DNA from 2 places in the Chengkuizengella sp. SCS-71B genome. Region 2 is predicted to be linked to the other one. Evidence: riboswitches for the same ligand, from Rfam matches in the RefSeq annotation. Region 2 holds a riboswitch; the other holds the start of a gene.
The links. A riboswitch is a leader RNA that binds a small molecule or an ion and turns the genes downstream of it on or off. The one in region 2 is predicted to bind S-adenosylmethionine.

Region 1 (4,803 bases), 3.1 Mb from region 2:
CATAGAAAGTTATTTGATATTCGGAATTCCTCTCTTCATCTTTATTTTGTTTGGTTTTATAAAACGGAAAGAACTAAATATTGATTTTTTTGGAATCATGACATTAATCCCAGCACTGACTTTATTATTGCTCGGTTTAACTTTCGGAGGAGATAAATTTGCTTGGCTATCATTTACTAGTTATATTATTTTTGGAATTTCCATACTATTAATCATTATTTTCATCTTCATTGAACGAAAAACGGATGAACCGATATTAGATCTAAGTCTGTTTAAAAATAGAGTGTTTGCCACGACTAATGGTCTAGGCTTTCTGTTAGGATTAGGGATGTTTGGTGCCATCATGTTTGTTCCTATGTTTATGCAAGCAATCTTAGGTGTTTCCCCAACAGAAGCAGGATCTACTATGACACCGATGATGATTTCATTGATTGTTGCTAGCGTCATAGGTGGTAGGTTGTTATTACGAATTAAATATAGAACAAACCTTACCGTAGGAATGATTATTACAAGTATTGGATTTTTCCTAATGAGTACGATGGGGCTCAATTCAACGATATGGACCGCTTATGGATTTATGATTGTCATGGGATTTGGGATGGGGCTAGTCATGCCTACATTGATGATTGCTGTACAAAATGCTTTTCCAAAAGAAAAGTTGGGCTCTGTAACATCTGCATCTACATTCTTTAGATCTATTGGAGGTACCATTGGAGTAACGATCTTCAATGTTGTTATGAACAATACATTAAGTAATAAAATGTCGGATGTAACAAGTCAGCAAAGTGATCCAACTGTAGTCTCTACTTTAACTACTATTGGTGATGAACCAGATGATTTATTTGGCATTTTAATTACAACACCTAATAAACTAAAAGAAATATTGCCTATTCCTGAAGAAACATTACATGGGGTTGTACTTGCAATTAAAACCGCATGGTCACAATCGTTCTCCTTTGTATTTTTAACAGGATTAAGTATTATTGCTTTAGGTATATTTGTTGCTCTTTCCGTAGGAAACGGACGTATTAAACGGGATAAAAAGAAATCTGTGATCATTGGAAAAGAAAAGAAAGAACAGGGAATGAAAAAAGATCTTGTGACGGAATAAATATATAAACAAAACATAAACTAACTCCACTAGTTCTGGCGTTAGTTTATGTTTTTATGGTTATTTTAATGAAGAAATTAGTTATGAGTGCTCTTATTCCCCGTCAACCTCAATCCTTGCCTTTTCAAAAGCCTGAGATAAATCTGTAATTAAATCCTCAACATGTTCTATACCTACTGAGTAACGTAATAAACGATCATCTACTCCTACTTTTTCACGAATTTCTTTTGGAATATCAGCATGAGTTTGTACTGAAGGATAAGTCATTAGTGATTCTACTCCCCCCAAACTCTCTGCAAATGCAATAATTTCAATATGACGTAATATAGGCTCAATCATTCTTACATCTTTCATTTTAAAAGAGAAAATACCCGTGTTTCCTGAAGATTGTCGATTTTGAATTTCATGTGCAGGGTGTGTTGGTATAGCAGGATAAAACACTTCATCCACCATTGGATGTTCAAGTAAAAATTCGGCTATTTTCGTTGCATTTTCTTGATGACGTTCCATTCTGAGCGCTAACGTCTTCATACCTCTCATTAATAACCAACAATCCTGAGGTCCTAATATGGCACCAATGGAATTATGTAACTCAAACATCTTCTCAGATAACTGATCACCTTTTGTAATAATTAACCCTGCAATAACATCATTATGCCCGCCAAGGTATTTTGAGGCACTGTGAATGATAATATCCGCACCTAATTCAAGTGGTCTTTGAAAGTATGGTGAAAGCAATGTATTATCCACAATGGTAAGCATATTTTTCGAATTTGCCCATGTGCTGACTTTCTCAATATCTGTCACCATCATTAAAGGGTTTGTTGGTGTTTCGATCAAAACTGCTTTCGTATTTGGAGTCACAAGCTTTTCCATCTCTTCAATATTATTAGTATCCACATAACTTGATGTAACACCAAATCGAGACATTGTTTGCTCCAATAATCTATATGTTCCACCGTAAAGATCTAATGAAACAATCAAATGATCCCCTTGTGAAAATAAAGCAAATATAGTCTGTAATGCAGCCATTCCTGAACTGCATGCAAACCCAGCGTCTCCACTTTCCAGGTCTGCTATGGCATCTTCTAATATGGTACGTGTTGGACTTTTAGTTCTAGCATAATCAAATCCAGTACTTTCCCCTAGTTTTGGATGCCTAAATGCAGTAGAGTGATAAATGGGGTAACTAACAGCCCCAGTTTTAGGATCAGCTTGTGAACCTATTTGAGCTAAGCGGCTTTCTATTCTCATAACTATGTCCTCCTTTAAATAACCCAATCATAGGATGTTTCTTGATATACATAATAGTTCAACCAATTTGAAAACAATAAACTTCCATGTGCTCTCCAAGTACTATAAGGTTTATTAGCAGGATCATCTTTAGGAAAATAATTTTTGGGGATCGCACATTCCATTCCTTTATTAATATCTCTGTCATATTCCCATTTTAAAGTCTCTGCATCGTACTCAGCATGACCTGTTACAAAAATTTGCTTGCCATCTTTAGTTCCTACAATGTAAACTCCTGCCTCTTCTGACTCAGATAATATTTCTAAATTTTCGTGTTTTTCAATGTCTTCTCTACGTATCTCTGTATGTCTTGACTGGGGGGCATTAAATACTTCATCAAAGCCTCTAAATAATTTCACGTTTTTTACATTCGTTTGGTGTTGGAATACTCCAAATATTTTTTCATCCAACAAATATTTAGGAACATCAAAGTGATGATATAAGCCTGCTTGTGACGCCCAACATATATGCAATGTTGAGGTAACGTGTTCTTTAGACCATTCCATAATATCCTTTAATTCTTCCCAATAGTTCACATCTTCAAAGTTTAAAGTCTCAACGGGAGCTCCAGTAATGATCATCCCATCAAAACGCAGATGCCTAACCTCTTCAAACGTTTTATAAAATTGTTTTAAATGTTCTTGTGATGTATTTTTACTTGCATGTGTTTTAGGGTGAATTAAGGTAAATTCTACTTGTAAAGGGGTATTACTTAATAAGCGTAAAATTTGTGTTTCAGTCGTCTCCTTGGTAGGCATTAAATTTAACATAATCACCTTCAATGGGCGAATATCCTGATGAAAAGCTCTCGATTCATCCATTACGAAAATATTCTCATTATTTAATACTTCTCTGGCTGGTAGATGATCTGGAATTTTAACGGGCATCTCAACTTCACTCCTTTAGTTTGAATGTATCAATCACAAAACTCATCAGAGTAGTTAGAAAAAAACCTTTCTCACTGCTTACTGAGAAAGGTTTTTTATATCATTATTCAATGATATCCTCTCTCATCTCTCAGAAGTTTCACTTCTGCAAGAATTAGCACCGTGCATAAAATTGCCGGTTGCCGGGTTTCATCGGGCTAGTCCCTCCACCTGCTCTTGATAAGAGTTTCACGATTATTTAATTATTATTACTTTAATTGAAAAAAGAATTTGAGTCAAGAAGAAAAATAATAAATATAATGAAATAAATGTGCTAAATTTCATTTATTTAAAATTTTGTTTATGCTATTGTTCATTATGGGGCAATTTACAATTATATTAACGAATTTGGGTGAATACTTAGATGAAACATTCACAAATTGAAAATGTTCTTTTAACAGTCATTAAATACATTAAGGATTATAAAAAAGAGGAAGTTCAAAATTTATTTGATGAACTGCAACCTTATGATATTGCTGAACTTTACAAAGCTTTACCAGATAAACATAGAATGAAGTTTATTTTGTGTTTATCACCGAAGCATTTAGCTATTTTAATACAAGAATTGGAAAGCGAACTTCAACTAGAAATATTACAAGCTCTAGGAATAGAAAAATCATCAAAAGTAATGGATATAATGGAAAATGATGATCTTGCTGATTTATTGAATGAGCTGTCTGATGAAAAAATGGAAGAATTTTTGTCTTCCATGCAAATAGAAGAATCCAAAACGGTTCAAAATTTAATGCAATATCCACCTGAAACTGCAGGGGGAATGATGACGAACCGTTATGTATGGATACGCAGTTATTATTCTGTACGTGAAGCCATAGACAAAATAAAAGCATTTGCTCAAATAGCTGAAAATATTTATTACCTATATGTATTAGATGAAGATAAAAAATTAGTTGGTGTTGTATCTTACAGGGATTTACTATTGGCTGATATTCAAGATTCAATTAAGGACATCATGTATAACAGAGTGATCTCTGTGCCTGTAACTATGGATCAGGAACATGTTGCTACAATAATTGAAAGATATGACTTTATCGCTGTTCCCGTTGTAGATGAAGAACAAAGACTAGCCGGTATTATTACAGTTGATGATGTTATTGATGTTATGATTACAGAAGCTAATGAGGATATTCATAAACTATCCGCCAGTGGTAAATCCATTGATTTTAATACAAGTACTATAACTGCGTCTATTCGTCGTTTACCATGGTTAGTTCTATTATTATTTCTCGGATTGTTGTCAGGTAATGTTATCTCAAGCTTTGAAGGAACTTTAGAAAAAGTAGTTGCATTGACCTTTTTTATGCCTATGATAGCAGGTATGACAGGAAACACAGGTACTCAATCTTTAGCCATTGCAGTAAGGGGGCTAACTACCCAACACTTGGATAAAGCTTCTTTATTTAAATTATTGTTTCGAGAAATTGGCGTGGGCCTTATCATTGGAACTGTTTGTGG
Region 2 (4,803 bases):
TCAGAAGAGATTCCATCAAAACAAGATCTAGATTTGTCTAGAAAAGAAAAGGAACTGACTCAAGATGAATACCGCAAAGTTGAAGCAAAATTAGACAACTTCTATTTACAAATCAAAGAAAAAGAAATAGCAGTCGTTCAGTATGGTTTTCACTTAGAACATATGAATGAAGAGTACAATCAATTTATTCAAGAAGGGAAAAAACTAAAAAAAGAAGTAGAATTGCTAAAAGAAAAACAAATTAGGTTGAATGAACTGAAGCCAATGTTGGAACAGTTGAATCAAGCCTTAGATCAAAAAATGCAGAATAAAGATAAAAACGCAACAGAACTAAACGAAATAAATACAAAATATTCTACTGAAAAAGCATTATTGGAACAAAGCGTTGTGAATATACCGGAAGAAGTTCGATCTCTTGTAAAATTACAAGAAAGAATTGAAATAACACAAAAAAACAAAGAGAATTTAGAGCATCAATGGAAAACCGTACAGGAACAGCTTGAACAAACGAAAATACAACAATCAGAAGTGAACGTGCATTTCATCAATACAGAAAACCAGGTGCTAGAAACGAAGGATAAACTAGATAAAGTGAATAACCAATTTACCCAAAGCTTAGAAGAAGCTGGTTTTTCACAAGAAATAGATTATCAGAATGCAAAAATGGCAAAGGAGAATCGTCAACAACTTACACAACAAATAGAAGAGTGGAAATATAACTTGTCATTAGTAACCAAACAGATAGAAGAACTAAAGGATGAATTAAAGGATAAAAAACAGTTTGATTTAAATGAGATACAGGGTGAATTAGATCAATTAGAAAAACAGGTCGGACACATTCGAGAACAATTTTATGAAGTACATAACTACGCTGAACGAGCTGAAGAAGGAAAACAGAACATTTTATCAGTGAGTAAAAAAGTACAGGAAGCTGAGGAGCATTACCAGTTAATTAAAGATTTATACGATGTAATACGAGGAGACAATGCAAAGCGGATTTCCTTTGAACGATATTTACAGATCGAGTTTTTAGAGCAAATCATTCAGATGGCAAATCAAAGGCTGAAGAAGTTATCAAACGGTCAATTTCAATTGTTACGTAGTGATCGATTGGAAAAAAGGGGAAGACAAAGTGGCCTTGGCTTAGATGTATATGATCACTACACTGGACAGTTGCGTGATGTAAAAACGATGTCTGGTGGGGAAAAATTTAATGCATCTCTTTGTTTAGCTCTAGGAATGGCAGATGTGATTCAGTCCTATCAAGGTGGAATCTCCATTGAAACGATGTTTATTGATGAAGGATTTGGTTCATTAGATGAGGAATCTTTAACAAAAGCGATAGATACATTGATAGATTTACAAAAATCAGGACGGATGATTGGTGTTATTTCACATGTCCAAGAATTAAAACAGTCTATTCCAGCTGTATTAGATGTCAAAAAAACAAAAGAAGGAATCAGTATTACAGCGTTTGATGTGAGATGAATTTTTAAAAAATTATATTAAATTATGAAATGAAAGGTTTGACATCATATGAAAGGCATGTTAGAATCATTTTCATACTTTATTTAAGTCACTTAAAAATTTCATAATAAAACTGCTCTTATCAAGAGAGGTGGAGGGAATGTGCCCTATGAAACCCGGCAACCGTCAATGCTAAATTGAAATGGTGCCAATTCGCACAAAGTGAAAACTTTGGAAGATGAGAGAAAGGTAAATCATATATTTAATTACTAGCCTTTCTGCTCATGCAGAAAGGTTTTTTTGTTATCAAAATTTAGGCGGGTGAAGCATCATGATTAAATTAAAGCAAGTAACCAAAACATATGAGACTGGAGACAGTATCGTGACAGCTGTTCAAAAAGTAGATTTGAATATTGCTGCTGGTGAAATATTCGGAATTATTGGTTATAGTGGGGCTGGTAAAAGCACATTGATCCGTTTACTGAATGGATTAGAAACTCCAACTCACGGAACCATTACTGTTGCTGAAAGAAATATGACAACAATTAGTAGACGAGAATTAAGAAAAGCTCGACAAGAGATCGGCATGATTTTTCAACATTTTAATTTATTGTGGTCACGAACGGTTCAGGAGAATATTTCATTTCCACTTGAAATAGCAGGTATACCTAAAAAAGAGCGTATGAATATAGTAAATGAAATGATTAAACTAGTTGGATTAGAGGGTAGGAAGAATTCATATCCATCACAACTAAGTGGTGGTCAAAAGCAGCGGGTTGGTATTGCCAGGGCATTGGCGAATAGGCCAAAAGTGCTGTTATGCGATGAGGCTACGTCTGCATTAGACCCACAAACGACAGATTCTATCTTGGATCTTTTAGTAGATATCAATCAAAAGTTAGGAATAACCATCGTGTTAATCACGCATGAAATGCACGTGATACGTAAAATATGTCATCGTGTTGCAATGATGGAAGATGGACAGGTTGTAGAGGAAGGAAACGTATTTGATGTATTTCAAAATCCTCAGCAATCCATGACGAAAAGATTTGTAAACCAAGTCATTGAACCAGAATCTTCGAATGAAATGATAGAAAACTTATTAGTTCAACATCCAAAAGGAAAAGTCATTCAATTGACCTTCATAGGTGATACAGCTGAGATGCCTTTGATTACAAATGTGATCAGAAAGTTTGATGTAAGTTTTAATATATTACATGGAAAAGTTTCTCAAACATATGGAGGAGCAGTAGGAACCATGTTTGTACATGTGGATGGTGAACCAGAAAAAGTAGAACATTCTATAAAATACATTCGACAGCAAAAGGTGAAGGTGGAGGTGTTAACCCATGAAAGAATTACTGCCTAATGTGAATTGGGATAAAATGTGGGAAGCTACAGGGGAAACCATTTATATGACAGCTATCTCAGTAGTGGCTACATTTGTTCTTGGAATCATTTTAGGTCTACTATTGTTCTTAACCTCGAAAGGGAATATTTATGAAAATAAAATCATTCATGCTTTTGTGGCTGCCATTGTTAATATATTTAGATCTATTCCGTTTATTATTTTAATCATTCTATTGATCCCTTTTACGAAAGTCATTGTGGGAAGCATGATTGGTGAAAATGCAGCGTTACCGGCTCTCATTATTGGAACAGCTCCGTTTTATGCAAGGATGGTAGAAATTGCTCTGAGAGAAATAGATAAAGGTGTTATTGAAGCAGCTAAAGCAATGGGCGCCAAAACTTCTACAATTATCTGGAAGGTGTTGCTTCCTGAATCTATGCCCGCATTAGTATCTGGTATTACGGTAACTGCGATTGCTTTAGTAGGTTATACAGCAATGGCTGGGTTTGTGGGAGCAGGCGGCTTAGGGAATTTGGCCTTTCTACAAGGATATCAACGGTTTCAATATGATTATACTTTCATCACTACCATTGCCATATTAATCATTGTATTTTCAATTCAGTTTGTAGGTGACTATGTCACTTCAAAAATAGATAAAAGATAAAAAAAGGAGAGAGAAACATGAAGAAAGTTTTACTATCAGTTATATTATTTACTATTGTACTAGCTTTGACAGCTTGTGGAGCAAGTGATAGTCAGGAAGGTACTGATGAAGTGAAGAATGAAGGAGGTAATCAAGAAGCAGTAACATTAGTAGTTGGAGCTTCCAATGTACCTCATGCTGAAATTTTAGAGCAAGCTGTACCTGTGTTAGCTGAAAAAGGGATTGAACTAGAAATTGTTACATTCCAAGATTACGTTCTACCAAATACAGCGCTAGCTGAAAAAGAATTAGATGCCAATTATTTTCAACATATTCCATATTTAGAAAGTCAATTAGCTGATCATGGTTATGATTTTGTTAATGCCGGTGGGATTCATATTGAGCCAATAGGAGTATATTCACAAAACTATGAAAGTTTAGCTGATTTACCAGAAGGGGCTCAATTAATTATGAGTAACTCTGTAGCAGATCATGGTCGATTCTTATCTTTATTACAAACTGAAGGGTTAATCACTTTAAAAGAAGGGATTGATACTACTAAGGCTACTATAGAAGATATTGCTGAAAATCCTAGAAACATTGAATTTATTGCAGATATCGAAGCGGGTCTTTTACCGCAAGTATACAACAACGGTGAAGGAGATGCAGTTTTAATTAATACAAACTATGCGATTGATGCTGGATTAAACCCAGTTGAAGATGCGATTGCACTCGAAGGTTCTGAATCTCCATATGTGAACATTATCACTGTAAGAAGTGGTGATGAAACTCGTGAAGAGATCCAAACATTAGTTGAGATTTTACGTTCAGAGGATATTCAAAACTTTATTCTTGAAGAGTATAACAATTCAGTTGTTCCAGTATCAGAGTAAGATAATAAGATAACTTAATAAAAGATATATTAGTGTAAAATCCCCATTGTATTATTCAATGAGGATTTTACTATATATATAGACTCAATATAGAAGGAAGTTAACATGCTTGTTTTCGATTGTTCATATCACATAGTTTATTTATCCAGTTTTTAATAATCTATTCGTTTGATGGGGTAGTTTTAATGAATTTTCTGAATATTGTGATATAATAAAGTAAGGAAATGTTTTGTTCCTTGAAAGTTTTGATTCTAATGACTGTATCCATGTTTTAACGATCTTCAAGCAAGCTTCTTTCGAAATCCCAAGATTTATTTAATCTATTAGAGAGGAGAGGATGAAGGAATGGAAGTAAAGGGATCGTTTGAGACCATTTTAACGGAGTTACATGAGATTATGAATTCAAAACCTGCAGCAACAATTCCTAAGTTCCATAGAACTGTAGCGAC

Region 1: it holds a riboswitch for S-adenosylmethionine, as region 2 does, so the genes downstream of both, metA (homoserine O-acetyltransferase MetA) here and VQL36_RS19020 (methionine ABC transporter ATP-binding protein) in region 2, are expected to answer to the same signal.

The regions. Positions count from the first base shown of each region.
Region 1 is NZ_JAZHSH010000001.1:869,202-874,004, reverse strand. Features, by position in the region: gene VQL36_RS04295 (MDR family MFS transporter) at 1-1,111, shown strand, start outside; gene VQL36_RS04290 (PLP-dependent transferase) at 1,205-2,365, opposite strand; gene metA (homoserine O-acetyltransferase MetA) at 2,380-3,291, opposite strand; SAM riboswitch class I at 3,412-3,517, opposite strand; gene mgtE (magnesium transporter) at 3,695-4,803, shown strand, end outside.
Region 2 is NZ_JAZHSH010000001.1:3,922,088-3,926,890, reverse strand. Features, by position in the region: gene VQL36_RS19025 (SMC family ATPase) at 1-1,488, shown strand, start outside; SAM riboswitch class I at 1,604-1,712, shown strand; gene VQL36_RS19020 (methionine ABC transporter ATP-binding protein) at 1,799-2,836, shown strand; gene VQL36_RS19015 (methionine ABC transporter permease) at 2,817-3,482, shown strand; gene VQL36_RS19010 (MetQ/NlpA family ABC transporter substrate-binding protein) at 3,500-4,354, shown strand; gene VQL36_RS19005 (hypothetical protein) at 4,700-4,803, shown strand, end outside.